3 regions of the Photobacterium damselae subsp. damselae genome follow, and region 2 is predicted to be linked to each of the others. Evidence: riboswitches for the same ligand, from Rfam matches in the RefSeq annotation. Region 2 holds a riboswitch; each other region holds the start of a gene.
The links. A riboswitch is a leader RNA that binds a small molecule or an ion and turns the genes downstream of it on or off. The one in region 2 is predicted to bind lysine.
Positions count from the first base shown of each region.

Region 1: linked by a shared signal. The riboswitch ahead of WAX86_RS05100 (Na+/H+ antiporter NhaC family protein) and the one ahead of lysC (lysine-sensitive aspartokinase 3) in region 2 are both predicted to bind lysine.
Region 3: linked by a shared signal. The riboswitch ahead of lysC (lysine-sensitive aspartokinase 3) and the one ahead of lysC (lysine-sensitive aspartokinase 3) in region 2 are both predicted to bind lysine.

Region 1 covers NZ_CP146970.1:1,118,828-1,124,860, forward strand. The annotation lists gene WAX86_RS05090 (lytic transglycosylase domain-containing protein) at 1-738, shown strand, start outside; gene WAX86_RS05095 (H-NS family nucleoid-associated regulatory protein) at 1,030-1,425, opposite strand; lysine riboswitch at 1,803-1,986, shown strand; gene WAX86_RS05100 (Na+/H+ antiporter NhaC family protein) at 2,087-3,682, shown strand; gene WAX86_RS05105 (thymidine kinase) at 3,836-4,414, shown strand; gene WAX86_RS05110 (VF530 family DNA-binding protein) at 4,424-4,636, shown strand; gene hisIE (bifunctional phosphoribosyl-AMP cyclohydrolase/phosphoribosyl-ATP diphosphatase HisIE) at 4,740-5,360, opposite strand; gene hisF (imidazole glycerol phosphate synthase subunit HisF) at 5,357-6,033, opposite strand, start outside.
Region 2 covers NZ_CP146971.1:46,699-52,731, forward strand. The annotation lists gene WAX86_RS15210 (hypothetical protein) at 83-418, shown strand; gene asd (aspartate-semialdehyde dehydrogenase) at 511-1,647, opposite strand; gene lysC (lysine-sensitive aspartokinase 3) at 1,804-3,153, opposite strand; lysine riboswitch at 3,238-3,414, opposite strand; partial or broken gene WAX86_RS15225 (pyridoxal phosphate-dependent class III aminotransferase) at 4,133-6,033, shown strand, end outside.
Region 3 covers NZ_CP146970.1:2,952,802-2,958,834, forward strand. The annotation lists gene WAX86_RS13490 (PglL family O-oligosaccharyltransferase) at 11-1,762, shown strand; gene WAX86_RS13495 (alanine--glyoxylate aminotransferase family protein) at 1,816-2,934, opposite strand; lysine riboswitch at 3,180-3,365, shown strand; gene lysC (lysine-sensitive aspartokinase 3) at 3,485-4,864, shown strand; gene metH (methionine synthase) at 4,925-6,033, opposite strand, start outside.

The sequences.
Region 1 (6,033 bases), on a different replicon from region 2:
ATCCCAAGAGCAGTACCTCAATGGAAAGTAAAGCAAGCTAATCGTTTATATCGCGAACATTACACCGATTTACAACGTATCGGTAAACAATTTGGTGTTCAGCCTCGCTTTATTGTTGCGCTATGGGGCGTTGAAAGTAATTTTGGTAAATTTACTGGCAAATATAATGTGGTTGAAGCTTTAGCTACTATGGCTTATGAAGGACGCCGTGAAGCTTTTTTCCGAGGCCAGGTTATGGATGCATTGCAAATATTGAATGAAGGTCATATAAAACCTTCTGAAATGAAAGGTTCATGGGCAGGAGCAATGGGCCAGCCTCAATTTATGCCTAGTTCTTATTTAACCTTTGCTGCTGATGGAAATAATGACGGGAAAGCCGATATTTGGAATACAACAGAAGATGTCTTTGCCTCTGCTGCTAATTATCTGCATAAATCTGGTTGGAATGATGAATATACTTGGGGACGTCAAGTTAAAGTACCAACAACATTAAATTCGGCACTTATTGGTGTTGAAAGGGACAAAGGTAAAACTTTATCGCAATGGCAAGCTTTAGGTGTTCGCACTGTATCGGGTCAGCAATTACCAACAGAAGATATTCAAGCATGGTTAGTTCAACCCGATGATCAACATGGACGAGCATATTTGATCTATGAAAATTATCAAACACTATTAAAATGGAATCGATCTCACTATTTTGCTTTAGCTGTGAGTCATTTAGCTGATCAAATACGGTAATATATTTTTAAAGGCTGAGTGAAGACTCAGCTTTTTTATATCATGAGTTTAGCTGCATACATTACGAGATATATAATAGTGTAATAAAAAGTAACAAGAAGTCATGATTGATATTGAACAAATGATTTGCAATTACTTCGATACGACGAATAGATAAGAAGAGTAATAGTCTTTTGGTTGGATATAAATAGTTGTAATAAACGAAGCTGTTTTGAAATGATGTGAATGTTTATGTTAACAATACAATATAAAAAACCCGGCATAAAAGCCGGGTTTTTGTATTGAGAATGATTAGATCTCAAACTCTTCAAGAGATTTGCCTTCATCAAGTGCTTTTTTAAGAGCACTTGGAGTACGGCCTTGACCTGTCCAAGTTTTTTCTTCACCGTTTTCATCGATGAATTTATATTTAGCAGGACGAGCAGCACGCTTTGCTTTTGGTGCTTTAGATAGTGAAGCTAGTAATTCTTCAGGATCAATACCGTCAGCTAATAGCATTTCACGGTATTGCTCTAGTTTCTGGTTACGCTCATTTTCTTTAGCGATTTCTTCAGCTTCAGATTCTTCACGTTCGCTAACAACTGTCTGTAATTTTTCTAGAGCTTCTTGTAGTTGTTCTAGAGTGTATTCACGAGAAAGTGCGCGAAGGCTACGAAGATTTAATAGCGCTTTCATTGCATCAGACATTTATATTTCCTGTTTGTTATATATGGCTACTGGAATAATAATAGCAGCGTTAAATTATATTTGACAATAATAATACTATTATTATTTTAATGCTAGTGTCTGCCATCTATAAATAATCATTTATTGTTACGAAAATTTAAGTATTCATCATTATGAACTCGTTGCAAAGTGGGCTGCATTAATAAAAGACTATCCATATATTTATATTAATAACACATGCGGTTAATTTCATAATCATTAGAAGATGCTTGTTTTGTCTATAAGGAATAATTCTGTGTTTTTTATAAATAGCTGCAAAATTATTCACTAAACACTGTCATTTTTTCATTCTAAGTTGTTGCAAATGAGCTGACATTACGTAGAATGAAATTTCCTTGACTAAGGGTAGAGGTGCATTGTCTATAAGTAACTAACTCGAGGGTGATTCCATTGACGGTTAGAGAAAGGAGCCAATGCCGAAGTAAGAGAAGGGTATCAAACCCTCTTGCTGGGGTTGTGTCGAATAGGTACAACACTGCCATAGTAAAATTTTAATATTAACTATGGAGCGCTACTGTGGGGTCAGGAGAGGGTTAACCTTCTTTCCTTTTCTCTTCTTGATAAGACTAAGTGTTTATCAATGACAGTAGATCTCCAACCTGGATCGGTTGTAATAGAGATCATGAACTTTGTAGATTATTCCCATTCTTTAGTATCCATCTTACCGCCTCTGGTTGCGTTAAGTTTGGCTATTCTGACACGTCGTGTATTAATTTCATTAGGTGCTGGTATTGTACTAGGTGCTTTATTGTTAACCGACTTTTCATTAGGCAACACCTTTTCGTATTTAAAGCAGACGGCGACTGAGCTGTTTGTTGTCGATGGCGACCTAAATTATAGCAATTTAAGCATTTTGCTATTCCTTGTTTTATTAGGCATGACAACGGCACTATTAACTTTATCTGGTGGTACACGAGCATTTGCTGAGTGGGCTCAGACTAAAATTAAGAGTAAGCGTGGTGCAAAACTACTGGCTGCATTTTTAGGTATTTTCATTTTTGTTGACGACTATTTTAATAGCCTAGCAGTAGGTGCAATTGCACGCCCTGTCACTGACCGATTCTATGTATCTCGAGCAAAACTGGCTTATGTTGTTGATTCAACAGCAGCACCTATGTGTGTGATTATGCCTGCATCAAGCTGGGGAGCTTATATCATTACCTTAATTGGTGGCATTTTAGTTTCTCACGGTGTAACTGAGTACTCGCCATTGAGTGCATTTATGACACTGGCACCAATGAACTTCTATGCAATCTTTGCTTTAGCAATGGTCTTTGTAGTTGCTTGGTTCCAGTGGGATGTGGGCCCAATGAAGAAGCATGAAATGGCAGCAAGTCACGGTCGAGGCTTTGATGAAGGTGATTCTCTTGATGAAGCAAAATCATTAGATGAAGAGCTTGAAATTAAAGAGAGTGATAAAGGTCGAGTAGGCGATTTAGTATGGCCTATCTTAGTCCTTATTTTTGCTACCTTCTTCTTTATGATTTATACAGGTAATGAAGGTCTTGCCGCAGCAGGTAAGCCATTTGATATCTTGGGCGCATTTGAAAATACTAACGTAGGTAAGTCACTTGTTCTTGGTGGTACGCTAGGTTTGATTTGTGCACTTATTCCGGTACTTCGTCAACGTTTACCTATGGCTGATGTAACCAATACGCTATGGATTGGTGCTAAATCTATGTTTGGTGCTATTTTAATTCTGCTATTTGCTTGGAGCATCGGCAGTGTGATTGGCGATATTCAAACAGGTAAGTACTTATCAACGTTAGTACAGGGTAATATTAACCCAATGCTATTACCTGTTATTTTATTCTGTTTGTCAGGCATTATGGCATTCTCTACTGGTTCATCATGGGGTACGTTTGGCATCATGCTTCCTATCGCAGGTGATCTTGCGGGGGCAACGGATATTACATTAATGCTTCCTATGCTTGCAGGTGTTCTTGCTGGTGCTGTATTTGGTGATCACTGCTCACCAATTTCCGATACAACGATTTTGTCTTCAACCGGTGCGCGTTGTCATCATATTGATCATGTCGCGACACAGCTACCGTATGCTTTAGCAGTAGCGTTTGTTTCTGCTGTAGGTTTCCTTGTTTTAGGTATTACAGATTCACTACCAGTGAGTTTCTTAGCGGCAACACTGACCTTTGTTGTGATGTGTTTTGGTCTATCTTGGTGGTCTCGTCGCCCGGTATCAAGCACCAGCGCCGCATAATTACAGTCATCATCTTGCTTAAAGCCTGCACAGTTTGCAGGCTTTTTTTATTGTTGTGATCCAATCTTAATGATCTCGCTTTTCATTGTGGGGAGATTTCTGTAGCATCACGCTAATTTTGGATATGTATTTTCAAACGATTTGGGGAACCTAATGGCTCAAATGTATTTCTACTACTCTGCGATGAACGCGGGTAAGTCGACAACCTTACTACAATCATCATTTAACTACCGCGAACGTGGTATGACGCCTTTAATCTTTACGGCAGCGATTGATGATCGATATGGTAAAGGTAAAGTGAGCTCCCGAATTGGTTTGCAAGAAGATGCTGAACTATTCAATAATGCCGATGATCTTTATGCACAAATTACTGATATTCATAATGAGAAAAAAATAGATTGTGTATTAATTGATGAGTGCCAATTTTTAACTAAAGATCAGGTTTATCAATTAACTGAAGTGGTTGATAAATTACATATTCCAGTATTATGTTATGGATTGCGCACTGATTTTCGAGGTGAACTATTTGAAGGCAGTCGTTATCTATTATCATGGGCTGATAAATTAGTTGAATTAAAAACAATTTGTCACTGTGGTCGTAAAGCTAATATGGTTATCCGCCAAGATGAGACCGGCCGCGCAATTGCAGATGGGGATCAGGTTGAAATTGGTGGTAATGATCGCTACGTTTCCGTTTGTCGTACTCATTATAAAGAAGCGTTAGGACGTTAAGTTAATTTTATGACACAGAAAAATAATCCGTTACACGGTATAACGTTAGAGAAATTACTGACAGAGTTAGTTGAACATTATGGCTGGGATGAACTTGGCTACCGAATTAATATTCGTTGTTTTACTCATGATCCTAGCATTAAATCGAGTCTTAAGTTTCTGCGCCGTACAGAATGGGCTCGAACAAAAGTAGAGCAATTGTATCTTGATATGATTCGATAATATCTGTTTGTTGCGATAAGAAGTTATTGCGATAAGAAATGCCAGCGTTAATATGCTGGCATTTTTTCTCCTAATAAGACAGAAGCTATCTCTTATTATTTAGTTATTCATTGTGTCTTTGGTGTAGTTTATTTAATACATCCTGCAATGATAAGCCTTGATCTTGTAGTAGGACTAATAAGTGATATAGCAGATCTGCCGATTCACAAATTAATTCTTCTTTATCTCCTGAAGTTGCTGCTAATGCTACTTCTACACCTTCTTCTCCCACTTTTTGCGATATACGTTTGGTTCCTCGTGCGTATAAACTGGCGGTATAAGATGATTTTGGATCAGCCCCTTTACGACTTGCGAGTACTTGTTCTAATTGCTGTAAGAAAAGGGGAGAAGCGGCAGATAACTCAATGTCTTTATCATCAAAACAGGTTTCGGTATTTCGATGACAAGTTGGTCCTACCGGAATAGCTTGAATAAGTAAGGTATCTTGATCGCAATCGAGTTTTATCTCTTCAAGCTTTAATATATTTCCAGAACTTTCGCCTTTCATCCATAAACGCTGTTTAGTACGAGACCAAAATGTCACTTTATGAGTATCTAATGTACTACTGAGCGCGGCATCATTCATATAGCCAAGCATTAATACTTTTTGTGTCCGGCTATCTTGAACTATGACTGGAATTAAACCACCAACTTTTTCCCAATTAATCTCTGTTATTAAGCTCATAGTCGGATCTCCACATTTTGCTGTTTTAAATAGCGTTTTAATTGACCAATATTAATGATCTGCTTATGAAATACCGATGCTGCTAAAGCGCCATCAACATTTGTTTGATTAAAGGCTTGAGCGAAGTGAGACATTTCCCCCGCACCACCAGAGGCGATTAAAGGAACATGACAAACTTGCCGAATATTACTGAGCTGTGTGAGATCATAGCCATTACGTACACCGTCTTGATTCATCATATTTAGTACAATTTCACCGGCACCACGTTGCTGAACTTCTTTTACCCACTCCTCAGTTTGCCACTGAGTTATTTGAGTCCGTTTTTCATCCCCAGTAAATTGATAGACTTGGTACTGTTTAGTATTTACATCAAAATAAGAATCAATGCCAACGACAATGCATTGCACTCCAAACTTATCTGCCAACTCTGTAATAAGAGCTGGATTGGTAAGAGCGGGGGAGTTAATGGAAACTTTATCTGCTCCAAATTCTAATATTTGATTGGCGTCTTGAACCGTTCGTATTCCGCCTGCAACACAAAAGGGAATATCAATGACTTCGGCAACTTGTGATACCCAACTTTTATCGACAACTCGGCCATCACTTGATGCGGTAATATCATAAAAAACCAGCTCATCAGCACCTTCTTCAGCATACCGTTTCGCCAGTGGTA
Region 2 (6,033 bases):
TATAAACAAAATAAACAAGTCAGAATAGTATAAATTAATAGCGATATTGGTAATAATGAAGGCAGAACAAAGGAGAGAGTAGATGCAACAGAATTTATTGATCATCTTAGTAGTGATCTGGCTTGGCTTATCAGTAGGCAGTGCATTGCTGTTTCAACGTAAAGGTGATGTTACGCGAAAGAAAAAGCTTTGGCCTATCTATAATATCTTTGGCAATGTGGTACTTGGGATCTTTTTGATCATCATGCAACCCCCATTACCAATGTTAATCAGTCTATTGGTGTTAATGGTGCCGCTAACTTATATGACCATTCGCTCTACACGTTTTTGTGATGCATGTGGTAGTCCAAGCCGAAAGCCTTTCTTTATGAAGCCACCAACTGAGTGTGGTCATTGTGGTAAGAAACTCAATTACTGATTGATTGTATTGAGCTTATACTCCATCTAGAGCCCTGAGATTTGTATGAACCTCAGGGCTTTGTTTTTGCTCAATAAACCAACGTTAAGAGGTTATTTTGAATTGTGTTGGTTGACAATAATATTGAGCATGCGACGTAGTGGCTCTGCAGCCCCCCATAAAAGCTGATCGCCCACGGTAAATACATTTAAGTAATCTTCGCCCATTGCTAGTTTACGAATTCGACCAACAGGAATTGACAGTGTCCCCGTTACTTTAGCTGGGGTAAGTTCGGATAACGTTGCCTCTTTGGTATTAGGGATCACTTTTACCCAAGGATTATGACTTGCGATAATCTGTTCAATTTCATCTAACGGTACAGGACGAGTCAGCTTAATCGTTAACGCTTGACTGTGACAGCGCATTGCACCAATTCGAACACAAGTTCCATCTATAGCGATAGGTTTAGCGGCAGTACCGAGAATTTTATTGGTTTCAACGCCACCTTTCCATTCTTCTTTTGTCTGGCCGTTATCAAGTGCACAGTCTATCCAAGGGATCAGAGAGCCTGCCAATGGTGCCCCAAATGCAGATGTAGGAAACTCTGAGTCACGTAGCGTTGTTGCTACCATGCGATCAATGTCTAAAATAGAAGTCGCGGCTTGAAGCTCAGTATTGACGGAGGAATAAATTGATCCCATTTGTTCAATGAGCTCTCGCATGTTTTGTGCCCCTGCGCCAGAAGCCGCTTGATAGGTTTGCGATGTCATCCATTCAACAAGACCCGCTTGATATAAGCCGCCAATTGCCATAAGCATTAAACTGACTGTACAGTTACCCCCAACATAGGTTTTTATACCTTGCTGAATGCCATTATGGATCTGATCTTGGTTAATTGGATCAAGTACAATGATGCTGTCATCGGCCATACGTAATGAAGATGCCGCATCGATCCAATAGCCGTTCCATCCTAATTGGCGTAAGGGCTGGTAAGTTTTATTGGTATAATCACCACCTTGGCATGTCACTATGATATCTAATTGTCTTAGTTGCTCTAAATCATAGGCATCAGCTAAGTTAGATTCTGTCTTTGTGATTGCTTTTATCCAAGATGGAATCTGTTGGCCGACCTGTGAGGTAGAGAAGAATACGGTCTCAATATTTGCAAAATCTTGTTCTTCCAACATTCGCTGCATTAATACGGAGCCGACCATTCCGCGCCAACCAATAAAACCTACTTTTAATTTCATGGTGTTCTCTTCCATACGATGAGAGTTATTTTAGATATAACTCATCCTCGCTAAATATAACGATATTAAAAATCAATTATCTTGAGATAATAGAAATCCCTTCCCTAAAATTAATTAGAGAATATTATTTAAACTTATTTTGATGACTATTTTTTGCTATTCGAAAATACGCCTATGGAGCGTTTGAACGATTTCACTCGAACTATTTTCGTCGGCAAGAAAACATAAACTATGTTCACTAGCACCATAGCAGATCATTTGTAAGTTATATGGCTCAAGGGAAGAGAATATCTGAGAACATGTTCCATGTTTTTCATCCATTTTATTTCCTATAAGCGCAATCAAGCTTAGATTATTTTCTACTTTTACCTGACAAAGTAGTGATAATTCTTGTTCAACTTCAAAAGGTAATTGAGGTAGACCACCACGAGTTGTGGCTTGGTTTAAGGTTAAAGATAGGCAACCATCAGAGGTTGTCATGAGATCAACAGAGACATTATGCTTTGCTAAAATAGCAAATACTTGAGCCAAAAATCCGCTGTTATGTACAGAATGTATATTATTTAGAGTGACAAGAGCTTGATTACTGCGTAGGGCAATCGCTCGAAAAATAGGTTCGGTATTGGCTGCTTGACGAATCCATGTTCCACCACGATGAGGTTCTTTAGATGATCCAACAAAAACAGGAACTTGCTTACGCATTGCAGGAATCAATGTCGCTGGATGAAGAATTTTTGCACCAAAATTTGCCATTTCAGAGGCTTCTTTAAAGCTGATTTCAGCAATTGGCATCGCATTCGGTGCGACACGAGGATCAGTACTGTAAATCCCTGGAACATCAGTCCAGATCTCAAGCGTTTCTGCATCAATGGCTTCTGCAAGTAGAGCCGCACTGTAATCACTGCCACCACGACCTAATGTTGTCGTATAGTTATGGTTATCTGCCCCAATAAATCCTTGGGTAACAACAACATGCTCTTTTATTTGTGGTAATAGATATTGAGCCGATAATGTTTGAATCGCGTCTAGATTTGGTTCTGCTTGACCAAAATGGCTATCTGTACGCATTACATCACGGACGTCAAAACGCACTGCTGGAATGCCGAGATCTTTCATCAGATGAGTAAAGACGAAAGTGGATAGTAACTCTCCACATGCCACCATCTGATCACTAAGCTGATCATGGGTATGCTGAGCTGCGGATTCTGATAGAAATGCAATATTATCAATCAGTTCAGAAACTTTTATTGCAGTGTCTGTACATGGTGACAATTGCTCAAGAATAGCAAAATGAATGCGAGTTAATTGTTTAATAAGAGCGCTGCGGCGATCAACATCTGCCACACCGTTAGCTAGTTCGACGAGTATATTTGTTACGCCAGAACAAGCACTTATAACAACTAATCGGGTATCTGGATTGTTGCGAACTATGGTTGCTGAATTCATCATTGCGGCAAAATCTGCCACGCTGGTGCCGCCAAATTTAGCGACAGTTACCTTCTTCATTTTCGGTACACCCCCTTGGTAAGAGAAAACATGGTTTCACCTGGGGCGGGGAGGGTTTTGAGTTGAGGGCGAGGACCAACGGTCTCTACCAGAAGCTCTCCACCTGTGCCGCACAGGTGACGGCCCGAAAGAATCAACTTTCTAGGCCGACAATCGCGTCCCAAAACGCGTTTTGTCTCAGCGTTAACCCCCTGGTCAAGGTACATTGGAGTTTAGGGCTCCGCACATTGACTACCTGGTTAACGCTCCTCTTCTGATTCGCTCTGATCGAAATGATCGCGGCATCTTCAGTTGCTATACATTGGATATTTTTATCATCGTGCTGTCAACGATATTTTTTGATTTAATTTCAAAATTTGATTTAAGTTAATTTTTAAAAGCAGTGGTGATATTAAGTGTACGATGTTTTATATTGGTAAGTTCATTGATTTTATTAGCGAGAATATAAATTTAAGCATTCAGCCTAATAAATAGAGTCTACACTCTATTTTATTGGCGTGGTTGTTTATTCTGTTAATTAGCATCTTGGTTTTTTTATAAGTAAGAGCTAAATTACTTGTAAATATATAAAACATACTTTTTTGGTATTGATGATTTTATTATGATTTAACGTGAATATAAAATTTAAAAAAATTAAAAAATATATTTACATTAAGATTTTTTACTGTATGTTTTCGACCCCGTTAGGTTCTGAATACATTAACGGAACTAAATTTAATTAGATTCAATAATAATTACCTTTATTGAATTTAGTATTTAAATATCGAAGAAGCGTTATTAAGTTTACTCTTTTTGATATTAGTAACGTGGAGATCGGTAAGCGGCACCGACTGGTTCGGGCACGGGGGCTGATGACCAGCATTGCGGGGTCAACTTCCCTCCCACTGGGGGTAAAACACAGTTTGTTTTGCCTTATTGTGCGCTTTCCTTGAAAAAGAATGCGCGGTTCTTACACTTGGATTTATGTAAGGAATCGTCTATGAACAACGAAAAAATCCTTGATTCTGAAAGCCAGATTTTCGGCGTCCCGTCATCAACTGTTTTACGTGATTTAGGGCCGGACGCCGTTCTGTCCCGTCAATCACAACAAGAGTCTGAGGTTCGATCTTATCCGCGTCGTATTCCTATTGCGATTGAGCGTGCGGATGGCGTTATTGTGACTGATACTCGTGGTCAACAATATCTTGACTGTCTCGCGGGTGCCGGTACGTTGGCTTTGGGATATAACCATCCAGAGATCAATAAAGCGATCACAGATGCTCTAGCATCAGGTGTTCCTTATCAAACCTTAGATCTTACAACCCCAACAAAAGACAAATTTATTCAGACGCTGCTAGGTTTTTTACCAAAGTCATTTGCTGATAACGCAAAAATTCAATTTTGTGGTCCATCAGGAGCCGATGGTGTAGAAGCGGCGATTAAACTGGCTAAGCAAACGACAGGTCGTAATACTATTTTTGCTTTTCATGGCGGATACCATGGTATGACAAATGGCGCGATGGCTATGACGGGTAATTTAGGTGCGAAAGAGCGCCGAACTGGTCTAATGGCTGACGTACATTTTCTTCCTTTCCCATACAGTTACCGCTGTCCATTTGGTTTAGGTGGTGATGCTGGTGCGTGGCAAAGTATTCGTTATATCGAACATGTTCTTAATGATGTTGAAAGTGGTATTCAAAAGCCAGCTGCAATCATTGTGGAGCCAATTCAAGGTGAAGGCGGTGTTATTCCCGCTCCAGCATTTTGGTTACAAGAGCTACGTCGTATAACAAAAGAATTAGATATCCTGTTAATTTTTGATGAGATCCAATGTGGCATTGGTAAATCAGGTTCTCATTTTGCCTACGAATATTCAGGTATTCATCCCGATATTCTTGTGATGTCAAAAGCTGTTGGTGGTGGTTTACCTCTGTCTGTATTGGCGTTTGATAAATCCATCGATTCATGGCGTCCAGGTGAGCACACAGGTACTTTCCGCGGTAATCAGTTAGCTATGGCTACTGGGGCAAAAGCACTTGAAATTATTCAGCGCGATAACCTCGTTGCAAATGCTCAAGCTATGGGTGATCGTCTAACTCGCCATCTGTTAGAGCTCCAGAAAAAGCACCCTTGCATCGGTGAAGTTCGTGGTCGTGGCTTGATGCTAGGTATTGAAATTGTTCACCCAGAGCAAAAGAACCGTTTTGGACAATATTTAGCAAACGGTGAACGTGCAATTGCGATTCAACGTGCAGCATTAGAGCGTGGATTAATTATCGAGAAAGGTGGACGCAGTGGTTGTGTACTTCGCTTCCTACCACCAATGATTATCAACAGTGCGCAAATTGATTTTGTTGCCGATGTGATTGATCACGCCATTCTAGCTACAGCATAAAAGAGCAAAGCTGACATGACATACTCAGACTGGAAATCACAGTTTATTAGCTGTGGCCCGGGCGGGGCTGACGCATATCTAGAAAAATTATCGTTTGCATTAAAGCAGATGGTTACCGTATTTTCTGAAGCCGACAAACCGTATTCTGGCATGGCTCCAGAGCAATTAGAAACGTTGATTAATCAGATGGTTATTCCAAAAGATGGCAATGGTGATATAACCCAATCTACCTTAGATGCTGTTAATACGGTAGCCAAAAATGCGGTGATGGTGCAACACCCAAACTGTATTGCTCATTTGCATACACCACCGTTGCTACCTGCATTGGTTGCAGAATTGATTTTATCGGCACTTAATCAGTCTATGGACTCTTGGGATCAAGCGTCCAGTGCAACTTATCTTGAGCAACATATGTGCAATTGGGTTGCTCAAGTATTTGGTTTCTCTGAGCAAGGTGATGCAACGTTTACTAGCGGTGGTACGCAAAGTAATCAGATGGGGCTCTT
Region 3 (6,033 bases), on a different replicon from region 2:
AGGATTGCTGATGGCCGTTGTACAACTACAAGGAACCCGTCTAGAACCCCAACAAATTAGTAAACCGTTGGTTCGTTACTTTTTGGTTTCTATTGCTGCTCTCTTTTTGCTAGCAATGCACTATTTCCAACACAATCCTGGAGGTTCAGGTCTTGAACTCTCTTTTAACGTTACCAGTTGGATCCCTTTTAGTATTGCCATTGCTTTAGGATTGGCTGAGATCTGTCGACAGAAAATTTGGCGTTACTCCAAGCTAACCCTAATTCTACTGCTGTGCTGCGTTTTGCTCTCACTGCCCGTGTTCTACCCCAATGCCGATGCAAGTCAGGTCAGTTTTCGTCTTTTTACTCTCTGGAGTGGCTGGCTCTTTTTTGTCGCCTTACAACAATTTACCTTTACCCATAAGCAACGCCAGCGCATCTTATGGTTTATCTTAGCTGGTATTTTAATTGAGACCCTCTTTGCATGGGTACAATTTCTCTATCTAAAACCAGGCAACCCTTTTGGCTACGATACCTTAGCTAATCGACCATACGGCATTTTTCAACAGCCTAATGTTATGGCTAGCTTTCTTGCGACAGGACTGGTTTTATCAGCCTATCTGCTTGCTCGTGTGCCGATGTATCGTGGAAAGTGGAACTGGCAGCATCTTATTTTACAGCTCACCCCTGTGCTCATCATTCCTATCTTAGTCGTCTTAAGTTCTCGCACTGGATGGCTTGGCGCAATCGTTGGTGTTGGCCTGATGATACCTTACCTCCGTCGCTTTGCACCCAAGAAACTATGGATAGGTTGGCTATTAATGGTAGCCGCTGGTTTAATGAGTGCTTGGGGGCTTACCGCAGAACGCTCATGGGCTCCAGCTGATGGTCGAGTTAGCTTACAGAGTTTACGCTCAGTACATATTCCACAAGCTTTTGATATGTTTAAAGCAGAACCCATGACAGGCTATGGTTATGGACGCTTTGAAACCGCTTACATAACTCAAACTGCTATCTGGCATCACGACGATCCAAAGCTACCCGCAGGAGTACCAAGTTTAGATCATCCCCATAATGAATTGGTCTTTTGGGCAGCAGAAGGCGGTATTATTCCATTACTTGGCCTCTTGATTGCAGCAGCGGCAGTCTTCCTTAAAATCAAAAAAGCACGCCAAGGCACCCAACTTGCACTGATTGGATTATTTTTTCCTATCACCTTGCACACCCAGCTGGAATATCCGTTTTATCACTCGCTGATCCATTGGATCGTCTTTATTATTTTTATTTACTGGGTCGATAATCTAACCGCCAAATACTATCGTTATCAGGCAACTTATGTTTTAACGCTAAAGGTCTTTAGTATTGCGCTACCTATTGTGATCACCAGCTTTATGATCACCACACTCTATTCCGGAGCTCAATTAACAAAATTTGAAACCAGTAAGCCGATTAACGTCGATTATTTAATGAAAGTGAATAACCCATGGGCATGGCAAAATCGCTTTGAATGGGATCTTCATGTCACGCAATTACAAATAGGTATAGCGACAGAAAAGCCGCAACTTATTGAAGATTATATTAACTGGGCAACCATTAAGGCTCAAACTTGGCCTCGTCCAGCTCTGTATCAAAATCTGATCTTGGCTTATAACCAACTCAATAATCACAAACAAGCCAAACAGATAGAACAAGAGGCCCAATTTCTTTTTCCGAATATGAGCTTCAGCCACTCTCAAGCAGTAACAACTCAAGCGAAGCCTCAATTGAGTCAAGCTAAATAGCAAAAACGGCGATAGTGATATCGCCGTTTTTTATTACCCAACCTGATAGCGACTCATCGCAAAGTTTGGGCTAATGCCTTAACACACAGAGCGACATTTTCAGCTCTAGCGCCATAACCCATCAAACCAATACGCCACGCTTTACCTGCAAGATCTCCTAACCCAGCACCAATCTCTAAGTTATATCGCTCCAACAATGTTTGCCTTACCGCAGCATCATCAACCCCTTGCGGTATATAAACAGCATTTAACTGTGGCAAGCGATATGCCTCATCGACCACAAACTCAATCCCTAATTCCATTAAGCCAGCTTTAAGCTCTTGATGCATCTCTTGGTGTCGTTGCCAAGCGTGCTCTAATCCTTCTTGCTGCAATAACAACAAAGCTTCATGTAAGGCATAAAGGCTGTTAACAGGAGCAGTATGATGATAACTGCGTTTTGCCCCACCATTCCAATAACCCAGAACAAGACTTTGATCCAAAAACCAACTCTGTACTTTGTGCTGACGCGAAGCGATTTTCTCTAATGCTTTAGCCGAAAAAGTTAAAGGAGCAAGACCCGGCACACAAGATAGACACTTTTGACTACCAGAGTACACAGCATCGAGTTGCCATTCGTCCACCAGCAATGGCACACCACCGAGCGAAGTTACGGCATCAACAATGGTCAAGCAATCAAATCGGCGAGCAATTTCAGCCAAGGTTTTGGCATCGCTTAGTGCTCCCGTTGAAGTTTCAGCATGCACAAAAGCCACAATCTTAGCATCTGGATGTTGGTTCAAGGTTTGTTCTAATAATTCAGGAGAAACAGGTTCCCCCCAAGTATTATCAACCGTCACAGCAACCCCACCACAACGCTCAACATTTTCGACCATGCGTTGACCAAATACGCCATTACGACATACCACCACTTTATCGCCAGGCTCAACTAAATTAACAAAGCACGCTTCCATTCCTGCGCTACCAGGGGCTGAAACAGCAATCGTAAATGGATTTTGCGTTTGAAAGGCATACTGTAATAGCGCTTTTAACTCATCCATCATGGTGATAAATAAGGGATCTAGATGACCAATAGTGGGACGACTTAATGCTTGTAATACTTGCGGATAAATATCAGAAGGGCCGGGACCCATTAACACTCGACGAGGTGGCTGAAATGAGGTGATCGCCATAGACTTCACTCCTTGATTATTATGGTGTATTTCACGTTATCTTTGACAGAGTATGATGCAGCCAATCAGAAAACAAATTTATTTCCCATCTTAATTTTATTTCTCTCCGTTTTATTTCGTCCATTGCCCCTGTTGCAATAATTTTTCTTTTTCTGCATAAATATTTAGATTAGCCATTGACAAGGGTATGCCAAATCCTATTCAATGAGATTGTTTTTTGTTCATGTGAGATAAGTATTTCGCATTGCAGCAGAAGAGGAGCGTTACCCAGGCAGCAAAATTACGGAGCCCCACTCCTAGGTGATTTTGTCAGGGGGAGTAACGCCGAGATAGCATCAATTGGGGATTGTTGTTATCGGCCTTAAAGGTTGAATCCTTTGGGCTGTCACCTAATAGCCACGGTTTGGCTTAGGTGGAGAGCTTCTGATCACCATAGATCCCATTAGCATTCTGGCTAGGTCTCTGATCGGCTCTCCTGACAATTGGATGTTGGGAATATCCCTCCCGATAAATGTTTATTCATTATTGTTTTACTAAGGGGGATTCATTTATGAGTCTTGAACACAACGGAACTGCCTCTCACCCATCACTGACCGTCGCTAAGTTTGGCGGAACCAGTGTTGCCGATCACCACGCAATGCAACTTAGCGCTCTGGTTGTTAAAAATAATCCAGCAACCAAAGTCGTACTTATTAGTGCCTGTTCCGGTGTGACCAATATTTTAGTGGAATTAGCGGCAGGAATTAGCGATCTATCACTTCGAGAACAACGTTTAGAACAGCTGCGCACAATTCATCACAATATCGCTCAACAACTTCAATCACCTCAGCTTGTAGAGCCTCAACTAGAACTATTGCTGGCACAAGTTACTCAATTATCACAACAAGCAGCAACTCACCCAACACTGGCTCTAACTGATGAATTAGTCGCACATGGCGAATTACTCTCAACCTACTTATTTACTCAAGTTCTCAATGAGCTCGATGCCCCTAGTATTCGTTGTGATATTCGTCCGATCATGCGAACTAATGATCAATTTGGTCGAGCAACTCCAGATATTGCGGTATTACGTCAGCAAACCCAACAACATCTCATCCCGTTACTAGAGCAAGGTATCGTCGTATCTCAAGGCTTTATTGGCTCTAACGAAGCGGGGCAAACCACAACCTTAGGTCGAGGTGGTAGCGATTATAGTGCCGCCCTTATCGCAGAAGCGCTTGATGCTGAGACCTTAGAGATCTGGACTGATGTCCCGGGGATTTACACCACAGATCCACGAATTACGGCAGCAGCAAAACCGATCCAAGAGATCAGTTTTACTGAAGCGGCAGAAATGGCAACATTTGGCGCCAAAATACTGCATCCATCTACGTTATTACCAGCCATTCGTCAGCAAATACCAGTATTTATTGGCTCATCAAAACAGCCTGAGTTAGGGGGAACATGGATCCGCCAGCATGTTAGCGAAGCGCCTCTATTTCGCGCTTTAGCCCTACGTTGTAATCAAACTATGGTGACACTCACTAGCTTAAATATGTTTCAAGCTTACGGATTTCTTGCCGAAGTCTTTCGCATTTTGGCCGCTCACAAGATCTCAGTCGATCTGATCACAACATCAGAAGTCAGTGTGTCACTCACCTTAGATAAAACCGATACCAGTGGTGGCGCACCTACCTTACCAGAAGCTGCTATTGCAGAATTAAGCCAACTTTGTCGAGTCGATATTGAACAAGGCCTGTGTTTGGCGGCGCTGATTGGTAATGGGATGAGTGAAAGTAAAGGAGCAGCAAAACAAGTCTTTGGCGCATTAGCTGACTTTAACCTTCGCATGATCTGTTATGGTGCAAGTGCCCACAACCTCTGCCTTTTAGTCCAAGAACCAGATGCCAAAGAGATCATTAAAGTCTTGCATCAACAGGTAATCGAATAAAAAAAGAGATGAGATAAAAAAGGCGCTTTCAACAAAAGATAAGCGCCTTTTTCATATTGATTAATTTAAGTTAGGTCCAAGCCACTTTTCGATTTCTCGCTCATTCCACCCTTTACGGTTAGCATAATCCAACGCTTGATCTTGCTGGATCTGAGCCACTGCGAAATAACGCGCCTCTGGATGCGAAAAATACCATCCCGATACAGATGCGCCCGGCCACATGGCATAACTTTCGGTCAAACTCATCCCCGTTCGTTCTTCAACATCAAGCAACTGCCACAATGTTCCTTTCTCCGTATGTTCTGGGCAAGCAGGATAACCGGGAGCTGGACGGATCCCCTGATACTTTTCTCGGATCAAATCGTCATTAGAGAGATCTTCATTCGGGCTATATCCCCACAACTGAGTTCGCACTTGTTGGTGAAGATATTCAGCAAATGCTTCGGCCAATCGATCTGCCACCGCTTGAATTAAGATCGCATTATAATCGTCACCTTGAGCTTTAAATTGTGCTGCTAATTCACTCTCTCCAATTCCTCCTGTCACAGCAAAAGCCCCAATCCAGTCAGGATGTTGTGAGGATTTAGGCGCAATAAAATCTGATAAACAGTAGTTGGCCCCTTTAGGTTTTGCGGTCTGTTGACGCAAATGATGCAAACGAGTTAAGACATGCTGGCGTGATTCATCGGTGTAGACTTCAATATCATCACCAACACTGTTGGCAGGGAAAAAACCGCAGACACCGTTTGCCTTGATGATTCCCTCTTGTTCAATCTTATCTAATAGAGCATTGGCTTCATTAAACAGTTTCGTGGCCTCTTCACCAACCACTTCATGACGTAAAATCGTAGGATACTTACCACTTAATGACCAAGTCATAAAAAATGGAGTCCAATCGATATATTGTCGTAATGTGGCAACCGAACAATCAATAATGGTATGTATTCCCTTGCTTTTCGGCTGTGGCGGTTGATAGGCTTGCCAATCGATGTGAGCACAATTCTCCCTTGCTTGTTCCAGCGTAATCGGGGCTGAACGCGGCTTTTTCCTACTGTGTTGATCGCGCACAACCTCATACTCTTTATCTAAACGAGCAATAAAATCTTCTCGTTGAGTCTCGGATAACAGAGCAGAACAAACACCTACCGCTCTTGAGGCATTAGAGACAT